3 regions of the Nocardioides lacus genome follow, and region 1 is predicted to be linked to each of the others. Evidence: predicted binding sites of a transcription regulator. Region 1 holds the regulator's gene; each other region holds the start of a gene.
The links. Region 1 encodes LexA, which represses DNA repair genes until DNA is damaged. Its sites were predicted from a motif close to TCGAACANNTGTTCGA; they were not measured.
Positions count from the first base shown of each region.

Region 2: a site for LexA is predicted at 4,004-4,019, ahead of P5P86_RS12740 (HNH endonuclease signature motif containing protein). Genes of this name have one in related genera too.
Region 3: a site for LexA is predicted at 2,615-2,630, ahead of P5P86_RS12210 (HNH endonuclease signature motif containing protein). Genes of this name have one in related genera too.

Region 1 covers NZ_CP123620.1:1,034,804-1,042,178, forward strand. Annotated here, with positions in the region: gene P5P86_RS04800 (ATP-dependent DNA helicase) at 1-849, shown strand, start outside; gene P5P86_RS04805 (MXAN_6640 family putative metalloprotease) at 947-2,458, opposite strand; gene P5P86_RS04810 (phosphatase PAP2 family protein) at 2,455-3,240, opposite strand; gene lexA (transcriptional repressor LexA) at 3,305-4,036, opposite strand; gene P5P86_RS04820 (LysM peptidoglycan-binding domain-containing protein) at 4,326-4,664, shown strand; gene nrdR (transcriptional regulator NrdR) at 5,215-5,706, shown strand; gene P5P86_RS04830 (vitamin B12-dependent ribonucleotide reductase) at 5,837-7,375, shown strand, end outside.
Region 2 covers NZ_CP123620.1:2,686,400-2,693,774, reverse strand. Annotated here, with positions in the region: gene P5P86_RS12765 (hypothetical protein) at 1-198, shown strand, start outside; gene P5P86_RS12760 (VC0807 family protein) at 347-1,012, shown strand; tRNA gene P5P86_RS12755 (tRNA-Leu) at 1,087-1,171, shown strand; gene P5P86_RS12750 (PP2C family protein-serine/threonine phosphatase) at 1,437-2,366, shown strand; gene P5P86_RS12745 (cupin domain-containing protein) at 2,411-2,743, shown strand; gene P5P86_RS12740 (HNH endonuclease signature motif containing protein) at 2,728-3,879, opposite strand; gene P5P86_RS12735 (MDR family MFS transporter) at 4,377-6,422, shown strand; gene P5P86_RS12730 (aldo/keto reductase) at 6,515-7,375, opposite strand, start outside.
Region 3 covers NZ_CP123620.1:2,572,140-2,579,514, forward strand. Annotated here, with positions in the region: gene P5P86_RS12200 (SDR family oxidoreductase) at 1-395, shown strand, start outside; gene P5P86_RS12205 (cation diffusion facilitator family transporter) at 530-1,357, shown strand; gene P5P86_RS12210 (HNH endonuclease signature motif containing protein) at 1,359-2,588, opposite strand; gene P5P86_RS12215 (LLM class F420-dependent oxidoreductase) at 2,955-3,839, shown strand; gene P5P86_RS12220 (MmcQ/YjbR family DNA-binding protein) at 3,848-4,243, shown strand; gene P5P86_RS12225 (CocE/NonD family hydrolase) at 4,259-6,451, opposite strand; gene P5P86_RS12230 (GNAT family N-acetyltransferase) at 6,518-7,054, opposite strand; gene dtd (D-aminoacyl-tRNA deacylase) at 7,083-7,375, shown strand, end outside.

The DNA of each region.
Region 1 (7,375 bases):
GGCGAGCGGATTCCCGCGCGGCTGTGTGTCGCGCCGCTGCAGGTGTGGGCCCAGATGCGCGAGCGACTGCTGAGCGACAAGACGGTGGTCTTCGCGAGCGCCACGCTCAAGCTCGGCGGCGACTTCGGGGTCGTCGCCGGGTCGCTGGGCCTGCGCAAGGACGATGCCGAGCTGCCGTGGCGCGGCCTCGACGTGGGCAGCCCCTTCGACTACGGCAGGCAGGGCATCTTGTACGTCGCCCGCCACCTGCCGACACCGGGGCGCGACGGGATGGTGCCAGCGGTGCTCGACGAGATCGTCGAGTTGATCGACGCCGCCGAGGGTCGCACGCTCGGGCTGTTCTCCAGCCGCCGTGCGGCCGAGGCCGCCGCGGAGGCGGTGCGCAAGCGGCTGCCGCACCTGACCACGCTCGCGCAGGGCGATGCCCAGCTGCCGGAGCTGGCAGCGCAGTTCGTCGGCGATCCGCACACGGTGCTCTTCGGGACGTTGAGCCTGTGGCAGGGCCTGGACGTCCCCGGAGACACCTGCCAGCTGGTGCTGATCGACCGGATCCCGTTCCCGCGCCCGGACGACCCGCTGATGAGCGCGCGCCAGCAGGCTGCCGACAAGGCCGGCGGCAACGGCTTCATGCAGGTAGCCGCCACGCATGCGGCGCTGCTGCTGGCGCAGGGTGCCGGTCGGCTGATCCGCACGACCAGCGATCGCGGTGTCGTCGCCGTCCTGGACCCACGACTGGCGACCGCCCGCTACGGCGGATTCCTCAAGGCCAGCCTGCCGCCGATGTGGCCGACCGTGGACCCGGCGATCGCGCGGCAGGCGCTGCGCCGGCTCGCCGAGTCCGCCGGCTAGCGGATCGGTCCGCCTGCACCACGCTCGACGCAGGACCCCGGAACGAGGTGACCCCGCGCGGCCCGAGGGTCGCGCGGGGTCAGGGACGGGAACAGGCTCAGCGGCGGGCCAGTGCGCTGAACTTCTCCACCTGGTGCATGTCCTTGGGCTGGCCCTCGCAGGAGAAGAGGCCGCCGACCCAGCAGGTCATCCGGGTGCTGGCGTTGGTCATCGTCAGCTCGACGCGCTTGACCTTCTTGGTGCTGAACGGCACCGTGACGGCGCCCTTGCCGGTCTTGGACAGCTTGATCGTCTTCACCTTCGTGGCGCCGTTGCGCAGGAAGACGGTCACCACGGCACCGGGACCGAGCTTCTTGTTCGCCATGTCGAGGCTGAGCCGCAGCCTGGTGTGCTTGCTCTTCAGCCTCTTGCCCTTCGGGACGAAGCGCTCGGTAGCGGCCGCGAGGTGGTTGATCCTCGCGGTGCCGCTGGCGCGCTTGCCGGTGCTGCGCACCTGGTAGGACTTCGTCGCCTTGGCGAGCGGGTAGTGGTTCGCGGCGCCCTCGCTGTAGGTGTGGGCCGGGTTGCGGTTGGCGGCGGCGAACTGGGCGAACGCCTTCTCGATCGGCAGCCCGGCGGCCTTCAGCGCACCCTTGATCGCCTGCAGCGAGTAGGCGTCCGGCGCACCCGGCGTGGCGGCTGCGCGCTCCCACATCGAGCGGATGATCGTCGGCAGGCCGCCCTGTGCCTGCGGTCGGTGCTCGGTGACCCAGCGGAAGAAGATCCAGCCGCCGTACACGCCGAAGGTGGTGTTCTTGTCCAGCGACAGCGCCGGCTTGCCGAGCGGCCCGTAGGGAAGGTACTGGGTGTTGTCGTTGATGGCGGTGTAGACCTCGTCCTCGACCCACACGGCCGTCGACTCCATGAACCAGGAGTCTTCGGTGGCGTCGTAGGCGAACTGCACGGCGTGGAAGAACTCGTGCGCGGCCGTCACGTCGAGGTTGCTGATCGGCGTGCCGCGACCACCGAACTCCGAGGGTGCGAAGTCGTTGTCGAGCACGCAGAACGCCGGCGTGTCGTGGGCGGTGGACCCGGCCCGCGGCTCGGGAGCGCAGTAGCCGTAGTAGCCCTGGCGGCCGACGTCGGCCAGGTAGATGTCGGTCCGGCTGTCGCCGCCCATCGCGCCGTCCGACTCCGGCATCCGGTAGCCGGCGGCCTTATAGGTGGCGTAGATGTGCTCCAGCGTGGAGAGCACGACCGCCGGCGTGATCGCCCCCGCCGGCGCGTCGACGCCGGTGGTCGCGTAGTGCACGCACAACGGCAGTGTCTGGGAGCAGACCGTCTGCTCGCCCGCCAGCTTCGGCCGACTGAGCGCGGACTCCGCCTGCTGGCGGGCGGCGCCCCGCAGGGCGTCGTGCGTCAGCGCGAGGCGTCGCATGTACATGGTGGCGTCGCCGGGCGTGTCGCCGTCGGCGTCGCCCGAGGTGGAGACCCGGGGTAGCAGCGGCACCACCGAGTGGGCAGCGGTCTGGGCCCCGGCCGGGGTCGTGGAGGCGATGACCAGACCCGAGGCCATCAGGGCCAGGAGCGCGGTGAGGAGTGCGAAGGAGCGGGGGAAGGCGCGGTTCACTCAGGCAGTCTAGGGGCCAATTCCCAAACCGCCACGACGCCGCCGATGACGACCATCCAGCCGACCAGCACGTCGAGCACCCAGTGGTTGGCCGTGCCGACGACCACAGCCGCCGTGGTCAGCGCGCCCGCCCAGCCCAGCACCTTCACGATGCGCCAGCGCGCGTAGCGATGGAGCACCAGCGCGCACCACAGCGACCAACCGGCATGCAGCGAGGGGAACGCCGCCAGCTCGTTGGTGATGTGCCCCATGCCCTTGGGGGCCGAGGCGTCGGCGCCCCACCAGCCCTGGTCGGCGTGGAGGGCCAGCACGTCGGTGAAGCCGTCCATGAAGCGTGGGGGAGCGGTCGGCAGCATCAGATAGAGGCAGAGCGCGAAGATCGTGGCGACCATCAGGGCGCGGCGGGCCGGGAGGTAGGCGTCGCGGCCCTTGAAGTAGACCCAGATCAGCACGCCGGCGGTGACGATGTAGTGCGCTGTGGCGTACCAGAAGCAGGCCAACAGGCCGATCGTGTCGTGCCGGACGAAGAACTGGTTGATCGGGTGTTCCCAGTCCAGCCGGACGGCTCGCTCGATCCTGAGCAGCTCCTTGGCCCGGTGCACCGCCGCGTCGCGGTTGTCGCTGGCGAGCAGGCGCGAGGAGGTGTAGCCGATGTAGAGCGCTGTGACCAGGATGAGCTCGCGCAGGCCGGTGCCGACGGGCGCGAGCCGACGCCAGACGGTACGCCGCGTTCCCGGCGTACCGATGATCGCATCGCTCTCGGCGAGCACGTCCTCCCGCACCGCTGGCTCCCTCGTGACAGTGGGACCGGGCCTACCCGATCCCACTGATCCTATGCCCGGCCTCTCACAGACTTCTCAGAACCGCCGTGACCTTGCCCAGGATGCTCGCCTCGGTGCCGTCGATCGGCTCGAGCGAGGAGTTGTGCGGGATCAGCCAGACCTTGCCGTCCTTGCGGCGGAACTCCTTGACGGTCGCCTCGCCGTCGAGCAGCGCGGCGACGAACTCGCCGTTGGTCGCCGTCTGGGCCTGCTGGATGACGATGTAGTCGCCGTCGCAGATCGCGGCCTCGATCATCGAGTCTCCCTTCACGCGCAGCAGGAACAGCTGACCGTCGCCGACCAGCTCCTTGGGCAGCGGGAAGACCGCCTCGGTCTGCTCCTCGGCGAGGATGGGCGCGCCGGCGGCGATCGTGCCGACGAGCGGGATGTAGCGGGCCTCGGGCATCGCGTCGCCGATGTCGGTCTCGTCGAAGGACGACTCGTCGGCGCTGCTGATCGCCTTGCGGGCGGCCAACACCTCGGGCAGGAACACCTCGAGCGCGCGCGGGCGGTGCGGATCGCGCTTGATGAAGCCCTTCTGCTCCAGCACCTTCAGCTGGTGGGCCACCGAGCTGGTCGAGGTGAGGCCGACGGCGGACCCGATCTCGCGCATGCTCGGCGGGTATCCGCGCTTCTCGATGCAGTCGCGCAGGTGCGCCAGGATGCGCTGCTGCCGCGGTGTGAGGCCGGTGGCGTCCGGCGGGCCGTCGGGCAGCTCGGCGAGATTGGTCTCGGTCGGCTCCGGCTTCGAGGTCATGGTGCGACGGTAGTGCGGACGTCGTGCGGGTTCAAACATCTGTTCGAACTCGGCGTGTCGAGATCGCGCGGCGTGCGCCGGGTCGAGAGTCGTGGTTCGGCCGTGTGCGCTCGAATGCGTGTTCGACACGCCGTGCTACGCGGTTCCTTGAGTCGTTCGAACACCTGATCTACTCTCGCTCATGTGTTCGATCGAACGTCTGATCGAAACGGCGCCACCAAAACTGTCGGTGGCCGTCGGTAGACATCGGATCGAACGCGCAAGGTCCCGACTTCCCCAGGAGACTGACATGACCACCATGACCCTCGACCAGCTGCTCGACACGCCGCGCCGGCGCTCCACCGTGCGGCTCACCCGGCGCGGACGTGTCGTGGTCTTCGTGGCGGGCCTGATCGTGCTGCTCGGCCTGGGGCTGCTCATCTCCAACGGTGCCGGGGCGGCCCTTCACTCCGGTGCGCCCGAGACGACTCACTCCGTGGTGGTGGCCCCCGGTGACACGCTGTGGGATCTCGCCTCGCAGGCCGCCCACGGCGGTGACGTGCGCGCGATGATCGATCACATCGAGCAGATCAATGGCCTCTCTGGTGTGAGCCTGTCGGCCGGTCAGACGCTGCGGATTCCGAACTGACCGGACCGGCGCTCAGGGCTCGTAGGACGCGGGCCAGCAGCAGAAGTGCTGCGAAGAGGCAGGCGGCGGCCCCGACGGCCGCCAGGGCCAACAGGGCCCATGCGCGACGCTCGCCACCGCGGGCGTCGGAGCCGAAGTCGATGGCAGAGAAGACCAGGTAGCCCCAGGCGACCACGGCGACGGTCGTGCCCAACGAGAGCGCGAACACGTCCCGACGGAACCTGCGCGGCGGCCGCGCACCCTTTCGAGCGCCTTTTCGCTTGCCCCCGCTCTGTTCCGCCACAGAGCCATTCTCCCTTGTCCGGGCGCCCTCCGGGGGCCGTTCGGCGCGACACGCCGAGACGCCGCGCCGTCACTTGCAAGGCTGGTGGCCGCGGCGTAGGCTCACCACAACATCTAGTACTTACACCGGTGTAGTTATCCACATCTAGTTCACACCCGGGGCCGGTTGGTTGCACATCTTGCAGCCGGTTCTCCACAGCGAAAGCGTCTTCGTCCACAGAGGGCGCGCCTCAGCGATCATCCAGCGACCCTCGAAGGAGGACCTCAGATGCACTGCCCGTACTGCCGGCACAGCGACACCAAGGTCCTCGATTCCCGGGTGGCCGAGGACGGCGGCTCGATCCGGCGGCGTCGCCAGTGCCAGGGCTGCGAGAAGCGGTTCAGCACGGTCGAGCTCATGCAGCTGACGGTGCTCAAGCGCTCCGGCGCGACCGAGCCCTTCACGCGGGACAAGGCGGTGGCCGGCGTGCGCAAGGCGTGCAAGGGCCGTCCGGTGAGCGAGGACCAGCTGGCCTGCCTCGGCCAGGAGGTCGAGGACGCCCTGCGCACGAGCGGGTACGCCGAGGTTCCCGCCCACGAGGTGGGGATGGCGATCCTGGCACCGTTGCGTCAGCTCGACGAGGTCGCCTACCTGCGGTTCGCCAGCGTCTACCGCCAGTTCGAGTCGGCCGACGACTTCGAGGACGAGATAGCGGTCCTCCGCACCGAGCGCAGGCTGCGCCCGGCCGCCGAGGACATGCAGCCGGTCGCCACCGGCTGATCCAGACCGCCCGGGCAGGCCGTGGGGAAGCGTGCCTGCCCGGGCTTCCAAGCACCACAGCACCACGACGCATCGCAACGCATCGCAACCGACGCACGACACGACAATCACGCGACAAGGGGACAAGGCAATGACCGAGACGGTGAGCGGCGCGGGTCACAAGGCTCGCTCCGGTGCGGGGCTGCACCTCGAGCGGGTGTTCAGCACCGAGGGTGTTCACCCCTACGACCAGATCACCTGGGAGCGACGCGACGTCGTCCAGACCAACTGGAAGACCGGAGAGACGGTCTTCGAGCAGCGCGGCGTGGAGTTCCCGGACTCCTGGTCGGTCAACGCCTCCACCATCGTCACCACCAAGTACTTCCGCGGTGCCGTGGGCACGCCGCAGCGTGAGACCAGCCTCAAGCAGCTGATCGACCGCGTGGTGAAGACCTACACCAAGGCCGGGATCGAGCACGGCTACTTCGCGACCGACAAGGACGCGCAGGTCTTCGAGGAGGAGCTGACCTGGCTGCTCGCCAACCAGTACTTCGCCTTCAACTCCCCGGTCTGGTTCAACGTCGGCACCCCGTCCCCGCAGCAGGTCAGCGCGTGCTTCATCCTCTCGGTCGACGACTCGATGGACTCCATCCTCAACTGGTACAAGGAGGAGGGCTTCATCTTCAAGGGCGGCTCCGGTGCCGGTCTGAACCTCTCGCGCATCCGCTCCTCCAAGGAGCTGCTCTCCTCCGGTGGCACCGCGTCGGGTCCGGTCTCCTTCATGCGCGGCGCCGACGCGTCGGCCGGCACCATCAAGTCCGGCGGTGCGACCCGCCGTGCGGCCAAGATGGTCGTGCTCGACGTCGACCACCCCGACATCGAGGAGTTCGTGATGACCAAGGCGCGCGAGGAGGACAAGATCCGCGCGCTGCGCGACGCCGGCTTCGACATGGACCTCGGCGGCCAGGACATCACCTCGGTGCAGTACCAGAACGCCAACAACTCGGTGCGTGTCACCGACGAGTTCATGCGTGCCGTCGAGGAGGGCAGGAAGTTCGGTCTCCGCGCCCGGATGACCGGTGAGGTGATCGAGGAGGTGGACGCGCGCGAGCTGTTCCACAAGATCGCCGTCGCCGCCTGGGAGTGCGCCGACCCGGGCCTGCAGTACGACGACACGATCAACGACTGGCACACCAACCCCGAGACCGGCCGGATCACCGCGTCCAACCCCTGCTCGGAGTACATGTCGCTGGACAACTCCTCGTGCAACCTGGCCTCGCTCAACCTGCTGAAGTTCCTCAAGGACGACGACACCTTCGACGCCAAGCGCTTCGCGCAGGCCTGCGAGTTCGTCTTCACCGCGATGGACATCTCGATCTGCTTCGCCGACTTCCCGACCGAGGCGATCGGGCAGACCACCCGGGACTACCGCCAGCTCGGCATCGGCTACGCCAACCTCGGCGCGCTGCTGATGGCGATGGGCCTCGGCTACGACTCCGAGGGCGGCCGGACCATGGCGGCGGCCATCACCTCGCTGATGACCGGCATCTCCTACAAGCGCTCGGCCGAGCTGGCCGGCGTCGTCGGTCCCTACGCCGGCTACGCCCGCAACGCCGAGGCGCACCAGCGGGTGATGCGCAAGCACCAGGCCGCGAACGACGTCGTACGCTCGATCAACCCGGCCGACCGG
Region 2 (7,375 bases), 1.7 Mb from region 1:
GTCGACCCGGTTCGCCGTCTGCCCGTCGGGCTGACGTCCGGATCCGAGCGCAGGTCGCCCGATCCGGCTCGACGAGCTCGCCGCATGGAGGCGCTGGCCCGGCTGGCGGTCGACCCGCAGGCCACCCCGGCCGAGCGGGCGCTGGCCGCCCAGCGGCTCGCTGCACTGAGCGCTGCGGCGTACGCGACGGCCTGCTGAGGGTGACGCAACGGTCGCATCGGTGGGAGCGGATGGCCCGTTCGGGCCATCCGGCTAATCGTTGGGTGAGAATCACCTGACGATCAGACTCTTCGGGGCGTTCGTGAGGCATAGTCGTTCAAACGGTCCCCGACCCCCGGAGCACGTCATGGCCTCTTCCCAGCCGCACGAGCACACGATCGAGATCGGACATCTCGGTGGAGTGGTCGGTCGCGCCCTCCTGATGCTCGCCGAGAGCGTCCTGGTCCCGACGGCCATCCTCTACGGCTGCATGCGGACCATCGGGACGCCGGCGGGGCTCGTCGGCGTGCTGGCATGGTGCGCCCTGACGATGCTGGTCCGGCTCGCCGTCGGCCGCCGGGTGCCGTCCACGATGCTGCTGGTGGTCGGGATCCTCGTCGTGCGGACGACGATCGCGCTGGCCTGCTCGAGCGTGTGGCTCTACCTGCTGCAGCCGGTGGCTGCCTCGATCCTGATGAGCCTGGTGTTCGTCGGCTCAGCGCTGGTCGGGCGCCCCGTCACCCAGCGGCTGGCGCAGGACTTCGTCCGGCTGCCCGAGCGGCTGCTGGCCGACCACCGGATGCGGCGTGTCTTCGTCGAGGTGGCCCTGATCTGGGGCCTGTCCCGAGCGCTCGACGCCGCCATCGGCTTCAACTCGCTGCACTGGGGAGCGGGCGCCGGCGTGCTGGCTCGCGGAGCGTTGTCCAGCGGGCTGACGGCCCTGTCCATCGGCATCTGCGTCTACTGGGGCTGGCGGCGCGTGCACGCCATCCCGGGCGTGCGGTTCCGCATCGGCACGCCCCTGCCGGCCTGAGCCGACACGCTTCGCAGCGAGGTCGGCCCGGATTCGTATCCAGGGCCCCCCGCTGCTAACGTTCTCTTCGCAACGCGCGGGTGGCGGAATAGGCAGACGCGCTAGCTTGAGGTGCTAGTCCTCCAAAAGAGGGTGGGGGTTCAAGTCCCCCCTCGCGCACGCGTTGACAGAAGGCCCTGACCAGGGAAGACGTGGTCAGGGCCTTCTCGCATCCCTGACGGGTGCTAGCCGACGGCCCCCGATTGAAAAGTGGCCGCTCAGGTCACAGGGAACCAGGCATCCTCTCGGGAAGGACGAACACGTTAAAAGCCGCAACAGCCATCTCTTCGACCGCGCGCTCCGGCTCACCCTGCACCTGACAGAGGCCGACGTCGCGGGGATCGCGCTGCCCGACGGAGTCTCGACGGCGGTGGGGCACGGCCCGGTGCCCGGTCCCGAGCTGCTGGCGGCCGTCCGGCTCAAGCAGGAGCTGCTGGTCGAGGACGTCCAGACCGACCCCCGGCTCGCCGACCCGGAGGTGCGATTCTTCACCGGCGTGCGGCTGGACCTGGGCGATGCCGCCGAGGCAGGTGTGCTGTGGGCCGCGTCCGCACGGGCGGGGACCGCGGATCCGGCGGTGCCCCGGGCCCTGGCCGACCTCGGTGCCATGCTCGCGCGCGAGCTGACTACCAGCGCCTCGCTGGAGCTCGGTCGGGAGATCCAGAACGAGCTCCTGCCCCTGCGGCCACCGCAGGTGTCCGGGTACACCCTTGCGGCACACTCGCTGCCCTCGCTCGAGCTCGGCGGAGACTTCTACGACTGGTGGCGCGTGGGCGGGAGCCTGCGCATCGTGCTGGTCGACGTGATGGGCAAAGGGGTGGCCAGCTCTCTGATCGCCGCAGGTGTCCGAGCCATGATGCACGCCGCGCTCACCCACCACGGCCCCGAGGCAGCCATCGCGCGGGTCGCCGGTGATCTGGAGACGGACTTCGACCGCACCGCGCGCTTCGCCACCTGCTTCATCGGCGCGCTCGACGAGGCCACCGGCGTCCTCCGCTACGTCGACGCCGGCCACGGCATCGCCGTGTTGTTGCACGCCGACGGCTCCTACGAGCAGCTGGCTGCCGGAGATCTGCCGCTGGGAGCCCTGCCGGGGCTGACGTGGCAGGAGCAGACCGCCACGCTCGGGCCCGGCGACGTGCTGCTCGTGGGCAGCGACGGCGTGCTTGAACGTTACGACCGCCTCTCGGACGTGCTCGAGGAGGTCCGGCGGCTGTATCGCGAGGGCGTCGACCTCGACACCCTGGTCCAGACGATCGGCGGAGATCGCTCCGTCGATGACGACGTCACGATCGTCGCCGTACGCCGGATGTGAGGCCACGCCGCCCGGTCCTGGGGAGCGGAACTAGGGTTCGGCAGGTGAGCGATCAGTCAAGCGAGCGGCTCATCGCCGCTGACATCACCAGCATCGGTGTCGAGACCGACGGGGGATCGGCGGCGCTCGACACCGCCAGCCGGGAGCTGGGGGCCATCGGCACCGGCTCGTTCGGCATCTGGGAGGCCGGCCCCGGCAGCGACGTGGACGTCGAGCAGGACGAGCTCTTCCTCGTGCTGCAGGGGCGCGGAGAGATCGCCTTCGAGGACGGCAGCGTCATCGAGTTGGCGCCGGGCGCCTTGGTGCAGCTGCACGCCGGCGACAGGACGACCTGGACGATCGGCGAAAGGCTGCGAAAGCTCTACCTCGCGCCCTGAGCCTCGGTGAGTCGATCGGCGAAGCCGGCCCGGCGTTGGAAGCGGTAGCGCCCGTCGGGTAGTCGGGTGGTTTCGTAGGTGGGGTCGTGGCCTCGGCGGTGGTGGTGGCCGCAGAGGAGGGATCCGTGGGCGAGGTTGGTGTGGCCGCCGTGGCTCCAGGGTTGGTCGTGGTGTGCGTCGCACCAGGGTGCGGGGACGGTGCAGCCTTCTGCTCGGCAGTGCTTGTCTCGCAGGGCGAGGGCCTTGCGCTGGGTTGGGGTGAAGAGTCTTCGGGTTCGGCCCAGATCGAGGGGTTCGGAGTTGCCGCCGAGGACGGCGGGGATGATCCCCGCGGTGCACGCCAGCCGGCGGGTCTCCCCGGTGCTGATCGGGGTGCCGTCATCGAGCCACGCAACACCCAGACCTGCCCGCAGCTGGTCCAGCGTCATGGTCACCACCACCGTCGTCGCATCACCCCCATGGGCGGGCAGTCGGGTGGGGTCGGTGTTCTCCAGGAGCTGGGCGAACGCGTGCGCGAGCAACCGGCTCCGAGGCTGGACCCGGCCGTCGGCCTCCAGGGCCGCTACCCGGGGCTGGGTGTAGGCCTGCAGGTAGGTCCGCAACCGGTGACCCACGACCTCGGGCACGATGCCGTGGATCCGGGTCGTCCCGTCACCTTGGTCGGTGATCGACAACGTGGCCTTCGCGTTCGCAGTCTCTTCTAACCGCTGGATCGCTGCGGCCTCGGCGGCTTCGGCAACGTCGGGGGCGACGACCGCCAACAGGTGGCTGGCGAGGCGGCGCAGGTCCTTGGGCCGGTGCTCACGCGCGAGGTCGCACAGGGTGACCTCTGCCTGGGCGAGGATCTCGGGATCGAGGTCGTCGGGCAGGTCCTCCAGCCCACGGAGGATGACGCGGGCGTGCTCAAGACTGAACCGACCCTGCGCGAGCCTTGCCCGGACCACCGGCCGAGCCTCCAACTCCCGGGCCAACCGAAGGGCGGCGTGCGCGGCGGGACTCTCGACCCGCTGCTGCGCGATCAGCCAGGCTGCGACATCGCGGGCACCAACCTCATCGGCCACGTCGTCCGCGGAAGCGATCACGCGCAGGTACAGCTCCTCGAGCCGCGCCCGGGACCGCATCAGCGCGGCGAGCACGTCTCTCTTCTCTCCGGTCCTAAGAAGACGGGATTGGCGTCGGACGCATCGTCGAGGGCAGCAGCGATCGTGGCGAGTGTCGCCTGGATCTGATGCATGGGGACCACCACCGAGAGAGATCAGTTCGAACGCATGTTCGAAGCCTAGGTGGTCGGATGTGTGTGGTCAACCCTCTTCTCACAACCAGACCAGCGCGGCAATCTCGTCGTACTGGATCACAGCCATGGTGGCCCGACGCAACTGTGCTCAAGGCACTCGACCCAGCCAAGACACCGGGCCACGCTGGGACTGGCCCACGCTTTTCGTTTTTCCTTGCACCGACCCCCGAACACCCAGTCGCGCTGGAGGCCCGACTCAACCCGGACGCAGGCCCGACTCGAGCCGAACAACCCGACGCCTCGACGGTCACACGATGACGCCTCGACATCCTCGAAGAACCGACAGCCACCGAAGTTCACCCTGTCCGAGGACCACCGCCCGTGACTAGGGTGGCGGTTGTGACGGCGACCACGGTCGAGGAGCTCGCCCCGCAGGACTCCGGGGCCACCCTGCAGGGCACGGCGCGCATCCTGGCGTTCTCCCTGATCGCAGGCGGCATGTTGCTGGCCGCGCTCGACAGCACGATCGTGTCGACCGCGCTCCCCACGATCGTCGGCGACCTCGGTGGGGCGAGTCACCTGTCGTGGGTCGTCACGGCGTACATGTTGACCGAGACCGTGGCGACGGCGCTGGGCGGCAAGCTCGGTGACCTCTACGGGCGCAAGACGCTCTTCATGGTCTCGATCGTCGTCTTCGTCGGCTCCTCGGCCCTCGCGGGTGCGAGCGGATCGATGGTCTGGCTGATCGTGGCGCGGGCGATCCAGGGCCTGGGCGGCGGTGGCCTGACCGTGACCGCCACCGCGATGATCGCCGACATCATCCCGCTGCGTGACCGCGGCAAGTACCAGGGTGCGCTCGGTGCTGTCTTCGGCGTGACCACCGTGATCGGGCCCTTTCTCGGTGGGGTGTTCACCGACCACCTGTCGTGGCGCTGGGTGTTCTACATCAACGTCCCGATCGCCGTGATCATCCTGGTGGCCGCTGTGAAGCTGCTGCCGTCGGTGCGGTCCGATGCTCGCCCGCAGATCGACTACTGGGGGATCACCTGGATCACCCTCGCGTCGACCCTGCTGGTCCTGGGCACCACGTGGGGCGGCACCGAGTACCCCTGGGCCTCGGTCCAGATCATCGGGATGTTCGTCGGGGCGGTGATCGCCCTCTGCCTCTTCGTGTGGGCCGAGTCGCGTGCCGCCAGTCCCATCCTTCCGCTGCGGCTCTTCCGCGGGAACGTGTTCACCGTCAGCTGCGTGCTGAGCTTCATCGTCGGGTTCGCGCTGATGGGGACGATGACCTACCTGCCGACCTTCCTGCAGTACTGCCTCGGGGTCTCGGCCACGGGGTCCGGCGTACGCACCTTCCCGATGGTGGTCGGCCTGCTGATCGCCTCCGTCCTGGCCGGCAACACCGTCTCGACCACCGGCCGCTACAAGATCTTCCCGATCGTGGGTGGCGCGGTGATGGCGGTCGGAGCGTTCCTGCTCTCCCGGCTCGACCAGCACTCCGGCATCTGGTCCACCTCGATCGCGATGTTCGTCCTCGGGATCGGGATCGGCCTGTCCATGCAGGTGCTGGTGCTGATCGTGCAGAACACCGTCGCCTACGCGGATCTGGGCGTCGCGACGTCGGCGGTGAGCTTCTTCCGGACGATGGGCAGCACCTTCGGCGCGGCCGTGCTGGGCAGCGTCTACACGAACGCGCTCGGTGACCGGCTGCCCGGCGCCCTCGCCCGCACCGGCGTCGCTCCCAGCACGATCTCGACGCCCGACGCGCTGAACGGCATCGCCTCGAGCGCGGCCGACATCATCCGTACGGCGTACGCCGACTCGTTCCAGATCGTCTTCAGCGCAGCGATTCCGCTCGCGGCCCTGGCGATGGTGCTCGCACTCTTCCTCAAGCAGGTGCCGCTGCGCGGGCTGGTGGCGCCGACTGCGAACGAGGTCGGCCGGGGCTTCGGCATGCCTGACGACCGCAGCAGCAGCGAACAGCTGGAGGCGCAGGTCGTCAGCGTCGTGCGCAGCCGCCGCGCCGTGGCCATCCGTGACCGCATCCTGTCCCGCGACGACATCCCCGAGGACGCGATGGTGTGGGCGGTGATGGAGACGGCCGTGCACACCTACCGCCACCACGAGCCGCCGACCATCGAGCAGATGGCTCGGCGCCACCTGCTTCCGCCGGCGGTGCTGCGGCCCAGCCTGGACGATGCTCTCGAGCAGGGGTTGCTCTCCGGCGGCGACGGTGGGTTCGTGCTGACGCAGGAGGGGGAGGCGACGGTGCGCCGGATCCTGTCCGCCGTCCACGCCGGTCTGATCCGGGAGATCGAGGAGCAGTACGGCCGGACGCTGGACGCCGCCGAGCGCGAGGATGTCGGCCGAGTGGCCTGGCGGCTGGCGGCGGAGCGGATGGCCCTCCAGGCTGAGGGGCGGCACCGGCGAGAGGTCGCCTGAGGCCGGCCGGACCCGGCAACGGGGCGCCGATGGGTCCGGATGGGTCCGGACCGGTTCCGGACCGGTTCCGGACCGGGTCCGGCGGTGGCGGCCTAGGCCTCCGGGATCGGCATGTCGAAGCGCTCCGGCCGGGCGACGTCGGGGTCGGGCCCGTTGCGCACCCCGCGGTCGAGGGCGTCGATGCGGGCCAGCTCCTCGCTGCTGAGGGCGAAGTCGAAGACCTCGAAGTTCTGCCGGATGCGGCCGGGGTCGGTCGACTTCGGGATGGCCGAACGGCCCTGCTGCAGGTGCCAGCGAAGCATCACCTGAGCAGCGGATCGCTCGTGCTGGGCGGCGATCTCGAGCAAGGTGTCGTCCTCCATCACGCTGCGGCGCTGCTCGCCCCAGCCCGGGTAGAACGTGATGCCGCCGATCGGTGACCAGGCCTGGTCGAGGATGCCGTGTTCGGCATCGGCGCGCCGCACCTCCGGCTGGGTGAAGTAGGGGTGCAGCTCGATCTGGTTGACCGCCGGGACGATCTCGGTCTCCGCCAGGAGCCGGTCGAGGTGGTGCGGCATGAAGTTGCTGACGCCGATCGCGCGCACCCTGCCGTCGGCGAGGAGTGTCTCCAGCGCCTTGTACGCCGCGACGGTCCGTTCGAACCGGTCCGGTGCCGGCTGGTGCAGGATGAGCAGGTCGAGCTGGTCGACGCCCAGCTTGGCAGCCGCCTTCTCGTACGCGTGCAGCGTCTCGTCGTAGCCGTAGTCGCTGACCCACACCTTGGTCTCGAGGAAGACATCGCCGCGGTCCACCCCGGCGCGGCGCAGGCCCTCGCCCACCTCGCGCTCGTTGCCGTACGCCGCCGCCGTGTCGATGTGCCGGTAGCCGATGCCGAGCGCTGTCGCGACGGCCGCTGCGGTCTCCTCGGGCGGACTCTGGAAGACGCCGAGGCCCAGGGCGGGCATGCTCACGCC
Region 3 (7,375 bases), 1.5 Mb from region 1:
ACGACTTCGCTGGACAGCTCATCGACTGGGTGGCGAAGGGGCCGTTGATGCCGTGTCCCAAGCAGCCCGTACAGACGGTCGACGTCGGTGCGGTGGCCGACGAGTTGGTCGCCCTCGCGGATGAGGCTGCCGGTGGCGGACTGACGAGCGACCGCGTACGCCGCGACATCGCAGGCCCCGAGCGTCGCCTCCTGGCGGATCTGGTCCGCGCGGTGGCCAAGGCGCGCGGTCGGCGGCTGGTGGTGGTGCCGGTGTGGCTGCCGGGGGAGGGCGCCCGGAAGGTGCGCCACGGCGTGCTCCAGGCACCACCGGACGCGAAGATCGTCGGCGGCACCTTCGAGGAGTGGCTCGCCAGGGAGTACGCCGAGCCACTCCGGAGAGCGACGACGTCATGAGCGCTGTGGCGGGCCGCCCTGACGGGCACCGGCATGCCGAACGACACGACGACGGGCACGACCACGCCCACGGTGTCTCCGTCGACGCCGACCGACGCTACCTGGTGGGCGTGCTCGTGCTGCTCGTGGCGTTCATGCTCGGCGAGGTGGTCGTCGCCATCGTCGCCGGCTCCCTCGCGCTGCTCTCCGATGCCGGGCACATGCTCTCCGACGTCGGAGCGATAGCGGCGGCCCTGTGGGCGATGCGGCTGGCGGCACGGCCACCGTCCGGCGCCTGGACCTTCGGGTGGAAGCGGGCGGAGATCCTCTCTGCGGCGGCGAACGGCATCACCCTGGTCGTCATCGCCGCTGTCGTCGCGGTGGAGGCGTTGCGCCGACTGCTGACGACCCATCCCGAGGTGAGCGGCGGCGCCGTACTCGCCGTGGCGCTCGTCGGGATCGCCGTGAACATCGCCGCCACCTGGCTGCTGGCGAAGGCGAGCCGCCGCAGCCTCAACGTCAGAGGCGCCTACCTGCACCTGCTCACCGACCTCTTCGGGTTCGTCGGTACCGCTGTCGCCGCCGTCGTGATCGTGACGACCGGCTGGACCCAGGCTGACGCCGTCGCCTCGCTGCTGGTGGCGGTGCTGATGGCCCACGCCGGTTCCGGCCTGCTGGCGGCCTCCGGCCGGGTGCTGCTCGAGGCCGCCCCCAGCGGCGTCGAGCTCACCGCCGTCCGCACCCACCTGCTCGAGGTGAACCACGTCCTCGACGTCCACGATCTCCATGTCTGGACCGTGACGTCCGACCTGCCCAGCCTGTCCGCCCACCTCGTCCTCGACGACGCGTGCTTCAACGACGGACACGCGCCGCAGATCCTCGACCAGGTGCAGGAGTGCCTCGGCGGCCACTTCGACGTCGAGCACTCCACGTTCCAACTCGAGCCACGGTCCCACCAGGAGCACGAGCCGGGCGTTCACTAGCTCACCGACGAAGGATGGCCCCGGCTCTGTGTCGGAAGCGGTAGCGGCCGTCGGGGAGTCGGGTGGTTTCGTACGTCGGGTCGTGGGCGCGTCTGTGGTGGTGTCCGCAGAGGAGGGATCCGTGGGCGAGGTCGGTGTGGCCGCCGGTTGACCAGGGTTGGTCGTGGTGGGCGTCGCACCAGGGTGCGGGGACGGTGCAGCCTTCGGCTCGGCAGTGTTTGTCGCGGAGCGCCAGGGCTTTGCGCTGGGATGGGGTGAAGAGTCGCCGGGTGCGGCCCAGGTCGAGGGGTTCGGAGTTGCCGCCGAGGACGGCGGGGATGATCCCCGCGGTACAGGCCAGCCGGCGGGTCTCCCCGGTGCTGATGGGGGTGCCGTCATCGAGCCAAGCAACACCCAGACCGGCCTGCAGCTGGTCCAGCGTCATGGTCACCACCACCGTTGTCGCGTCACCCCCGTGGGCGGGGAGTCGGGTGGGGTCGGTGTTCTCCAGGAGCTGGGCGAACGCGTGCGCGAGGAGCCGGCTCCGGGGCTGGACCCTGCCGTCGGCTTCCAGGGCAGCTACCCGGGGTTGGGTGTAGGCCTGCAGGTAGGTCCGCAACCGATGACCCACGACCTCGGGCACGATGCCGTGGATGCGGGTCGTCCCGTCACCGAGGTCGGTGATCGACAGCGTCGCTCTCGCTTGGGCCTGTTCTTCGAGCCGCTGGATCGCCTCGGCCTCGGCGGCTTCCGCAATGTCGGGGGCGATGACCTCCAACAGATGGCTGGCGACGCGGCGCAGGTCCTTGGGCCGGTGCTCACCGGCGAGGTCGCACAGGGTGACCTCCGCTCGCGCCAGCACCTCGGCGGGTAGGTCGTCGGGGAGGTCGTCCAAGCCACGGAGGATCACGCGGGCGTGCTCGAGACTGAACGCACCGCGTGCGAGCCGTGCCCGGACCACCGGCCGAGCCTCGAGCGCCTGGGCGAGACGTAGCGTGGCGTGCGCGGCGGGACTCTCGACCCGGTGCTGGGCAACCAGCCAGGCAGCGACATCCCGAGCACCAACCTCCTCGGCCACGTCGTCCGCGGAAGCGACCACGCGCAGGTACAGCTCCTCGAGCCGCGCGCGGGACCGCATCAGCGCGGCGAGCACGTCTCTCTTCTCACTCGTTCCCAGGAAGATCGGGTTCGCGTCCGTGGCGTCATCGAGGGCAGCAGCGATCGTGGCAAGTGCCGCCTGGATCTGACGCATGAGGACCACCACTGAGAGAGATCAATTCGAACGCATGTTCGAAGCCTAGGTGGTCGGATGTGTGTGGTCAACCCTCTTCTCACAACCAGACCAGCGTGGAAATCTCGTCGTACTGGATCACAGCCATGGTGGCCCGACGCAACTGTGCTTAAGGCACTCGACCCGGCCAAGACACCGGGCCACGCTGGGACTGGCCCACGCTTTTCGTTCTTCCTCAGACCAACCCCGGACACCAAGTTGCCTCGACGCAACTCAACGACCACGCACCGACGCCTCGACGGTCACGCACCGACACCTCGACGGTCACGCGATGACGCCTCAACCTCCGAGGAGCGCACCTGCACCCACCGGGCTACTGTGCAGAGCATGGACCTCGGCATTCACTACGCCAACTTCACCAATCCCGACTGGCAGCACAAGCTGCACGAGCGACTCACCGCGACGGCGAAGGTCGCCGACGAGGGCGGGGTCGACCTCCTGACCGTCATGGACCACTGGTTCCAGATGGAGATGATGAACGGCCCGTTCGAGCCCATGCTCGAGGGCTACACGACACTGGGCCATCTTGCCGGCATCACGAGCAACGTGCGCCTCTCGATGCTCGTCACCGGTGTCACCTATCGGCACCCGGGCCTGCTGGCGAAGACGGCCACCACGCTCGACGTGCTGTCCGACGGACGGGCGCTGCTCGGCATCGGCGCCGCCTGGTACGACCGCGAGCACGCCGGCCTCGGTGTGCCGTTCCCGCCGCTGAAGGACCGCTTCGAGATGCTCGAGGAGGCTATCCAGATCGCGCGGCAGATGTGGTCGGACAACGACGGTCCGTTCGAGGGCAAGCATTACCAGCTGGCCGAGACGATCTGTCTCCCGAAGCCCGTGAACGGCTCGATGCCGATCCTGATCGGTGGGGGAGGGGAGAAGAAGACGCTGCGGCTCGTCGCCCAGTACGGCGACGCCTGTCACCTCTTCGTCCGCGAGGGCGTCGACGGCCTCAAGCACAAGCTGGACGTGTTGCGCCGGCACTGCGACGACGTCGGCCGTGACTACGACGCGATCGAGAAGACCATCGGCGGCGCGGGCGGCCTCGACCCCGTCAGCCAGACCGACGAGTGGCTGGCACAGATGGAGGAGTACGCCGCCCTCGGCGCCACCCTCACGACCATCACGATCGTGCCTGGCATCGACGATCCGGTGGCCTACGCCACCGACCTGGTCGAGCGCGTTCTGCCGAGGCTCAAGCAGATCGGCTGAGCCTCGCGATGGCCACGCTCGACGACGTACGGTCGATCGCCACGTCCCTACCGGAGGTGGTCGAGGGCACGCAGGGCCACGACCACATGACCGGGTGGAGCGTGCGTGGCAGGTCGTTCGTCTGGGAGCGGCCGCTGCGTCAGCGCGACATCGCCGATCTGACGGGTGCGGGCGAGCGGGTGCCCGGAGGTGACATCGTCGGCGTACGGGTGGCCGGTGCCGACAAGGAGGCGGTGCTCGCCTCGGTGCCGGGCGCCTTCCATGTGCCGCACTTCACCGGCTACCCGGCGGTCCTGGTCGAGCTCGAGGCGATCCCGGTCGACCAGCTCCGCGAGGTGATCACCGACGGCTGGATCGCTCAGGCGCCGAAGGGGTTGGCGAAGGCCTTCCTCGACGGCGCCTGAGCGTGGCCGACGAGCTCAGCTCACCCGGAAGACCTTGACGGCGCTGGTTCGCACGCTGCCGAGGTAGATCGCCTTGGCCCGGTGCCGTCCGCCGGTCAGCCGCGGCAGCCGGAACACCGCCTTCCCGTGGTGCAGTCGCCGATGGGCGAGCGCCCTCCTGTCGACCTTGAGCCAGACGGTGCCTGTGGCGGGCACCTTCACCACGACCCGCCGGCCGTGCACCGCGATCCGCACGTGCGGCGCCGCCGTGTCGGTGGCGGGTGCGCCGGTCCCAGCGGGCGTGACCGACTGCTGCGGGCCCGTGACCGGCACGCCGACGCCGTCGCTGTACGCCTTGTCCCGCGTGGGCAGCACCAGCGCCGAGGGGTACGTCGTCGAGGCGTGCACATGGATCGTGCCAAGGGTGCTGAGCAGATCGGGGAGGGTCGGCAGGAGGTGCGGTACGTCGAAGGACTGCACGGAGAGCTCGAGCCGGTGACCCGGCTGGATGTCGGCGCCCGTCGGGAACACCTCCACGTCGACCGGCACGACCTGCCCCGGCGCCGTCGGCGACTCGGACGCCTTGGTGAAGGGGTGATAGGGCTGCAGCACCCGGCCGTCGAGGTAGCGCGTCCTCGAGGCCTCGAGCGCCCGCAGCGAGATCACCTGCCAGCCGCCGGTCAGCCGCGAGACGGTGCCGTCCGGTGCGACGTCGTTCACCGCTACCGAGAGCAGACCGTCCCCGCTGGTGCTGTCGACGTACAGATGGGCATCGATCGGCCCGAGGATCGGTAGGTCGTGGGTCAGCGGCGGTGTCCGGAAGAGGGTGGCCGTCTGGTCGTTGAGGTTGTTCGACTCCAGGCAGCTGGAGTTGAACAGCTGCAGCTCGCTGATGATGCCTGCCGTCCACTGGTCCGCCGAGCGCGAGCACAACCCCGCCACCGGGATCGGCGGGACGGTCGAGACGCCGTCAGCGCTGCCGGCCGTCGTGCCGAGCGTCGCCGGGGTGCCGGGGGAGGCGCTGCCCGAGAGCGGTACGACGGTGGCCTGGGTGTCTCGCGGGTCGACCCACGTCCGAGCCGTCCGCCAGCGGTCGGTGCCCTGCTCGTAGTAGGTGATCGGCGCGATGTCACCGTCGCTGCTGTCGAGCTCCGGGTCGGGCAGGCCCTTGACGTAGTGGTCGAACCAGCGCAGCTGCAGTTCGGCGAGCGAGCCGTCACCCGCGTCCGCCACGTCCGCCCCGGAGGAGCCCTGCAGGTGGTTCCAGGGGCCGATGATCATCTTGGTCGGCACGCCGCGCTTCTGCAGGTTCTCGAAGAGCAACGGGGTGCCGCGCTGGAAGAGGTCGTACTCGCCGCCCACGAGGAACGTCGGCACGTCGACCTTGTCGACCACGTTGATCGGGGAGCGCTGGGCGTAGAAGTCGCCGTCGTAGGCGTCCTCCTGACCGCCCAGCGCGCTGATCATGGTCGGCGCGCTCCAGGTGGCGAGCGAGGCGAGATGGTCGACGAGCGCGGCCAGCCCCGAGGTCGGATCGGTGGCCGTGACGGCCGGCGGGACGATCCCGGTCAGGGTGACCAGCCCGATCCACAGCGGGATGAAGCCGACGTCGATCTGGCCGCCGCTGGCCACCACGTCGCGGTAGACGTCGGCAGCCGGAACCTGCGGGAAGATCGCCTTCAGGCCGGCGGGATGCTCGGCGGCGGCGAAGATCTGCGCGATGCCCATGTAGCTGGGGCCCGTCATCGCCGTGTCGCCGTCGCTCCACGGCTGCTCGTGGGCCCAGGTCATCACCTCGCCGTAGTCCTGGGTCTCGCGGGTGCAGAACGCGCACCAGGTGCCCTCCGAGGACCCGGTGCCGCGGGCATCGACGGTCAGCTGGGCGTAGCCGCGTTTGACCAGGTACGACGGATCCGACCCGGCCAGTCCGCTGCCGCCCGGCAGTGCTGTCACCGACTTGTTGTAGGCGGTGATGGTGACGACGACCGGGAACCTGCCGACGACCGCCGTGCCGGTGGCATCGGCCGGCAGCGTCAGGTCTCCCCGCAGCACGGTGCCGTCGTCCATCGGGATCGCCAGGTCACGCCGGGTGACGGTCTGCGGATAATCCTCCGGGCGTGGGGTCCATGTGCCGGTGCCGGTGCCGGCTCGAGCCGGTGAGCCGGGCAGGGTCAGGACCGCCAGGATGCCGACGAGGACCGCCAGCAGCACACTCACGATGCGTCGCATGTCACACCAACGACGCTCGCCGCATCAGGTTACCGCCGAGTACGTGCTCGCCGGCCGACCGGCTCGTCAGTCGTGCAGGATGCGCTGGAAGAGGCGGTGATCGCGCCACTCGCCGGCGATCTTGAGCAGCTTCCGGGCGACGCCGTACTCCTCGAAGCCGCTGTTGATCAGCACCCGTTGTGAGGCCACGTTGTCCAGCATGGTGCCGGCCTCGAGCCGGTGCAGGCCCAGCTCGTCCCGCGCCAGGTCGATCACGGTCCGCACGGCCTGGGTCGTCAGACCGCGGCCCTGGTGCTCGCTGTCGATCCAGTAGCCCAGCACGGCACTCTGCAGCGGACCGCGGACGACGTTGTTCAGGTTGATCCGGCCGATGAGCGCCCCACCGAGCGTCATCACGTAGGGGTAGTCGTGCCCGTTGCGGGCGCGCGCGAGTTGACCGGCGACATGCTCCTGCTGACCCTCGAGGGTGAAGTAGTGCTCCGGGCGGTGCGGATCCCACGGCGCGAGGTGGTCACGATTGGCGACGATCAGCCGGTACAGCGCCGACGCGTCGTCGGCCTCGAGCGGCCTGATGCGGAAGCGCTGGTTCGGGTCCTGGGGCACGGGGCGAGCCTATGACAGGCTGGCCCGCGTGCGAGCGGTCGTGACCAGGGTGTCGTCAGCCTCGGTGTCGGTGGCGGGGGAGACCGTCGGTGCGCTGTCCGGACCGGGGCTGCTGGTGCTGCTCGGCATCGGTCACCACGACGGCCCATCGCAGATCGACTGGTTGACGCGCAAGGTCTGGGGCCTGCGGATCCTGGAGGGGGAGCAGTCCGCCGCCGACGTGGATGCGCCGATCCTGGTGATCTCGCAGTTCACGCTGTACGGCGACGCTCGACGCGGCCGCCGTCCGTCGTGGACAGCGGCCGCGCCGGCGGGAGTGTC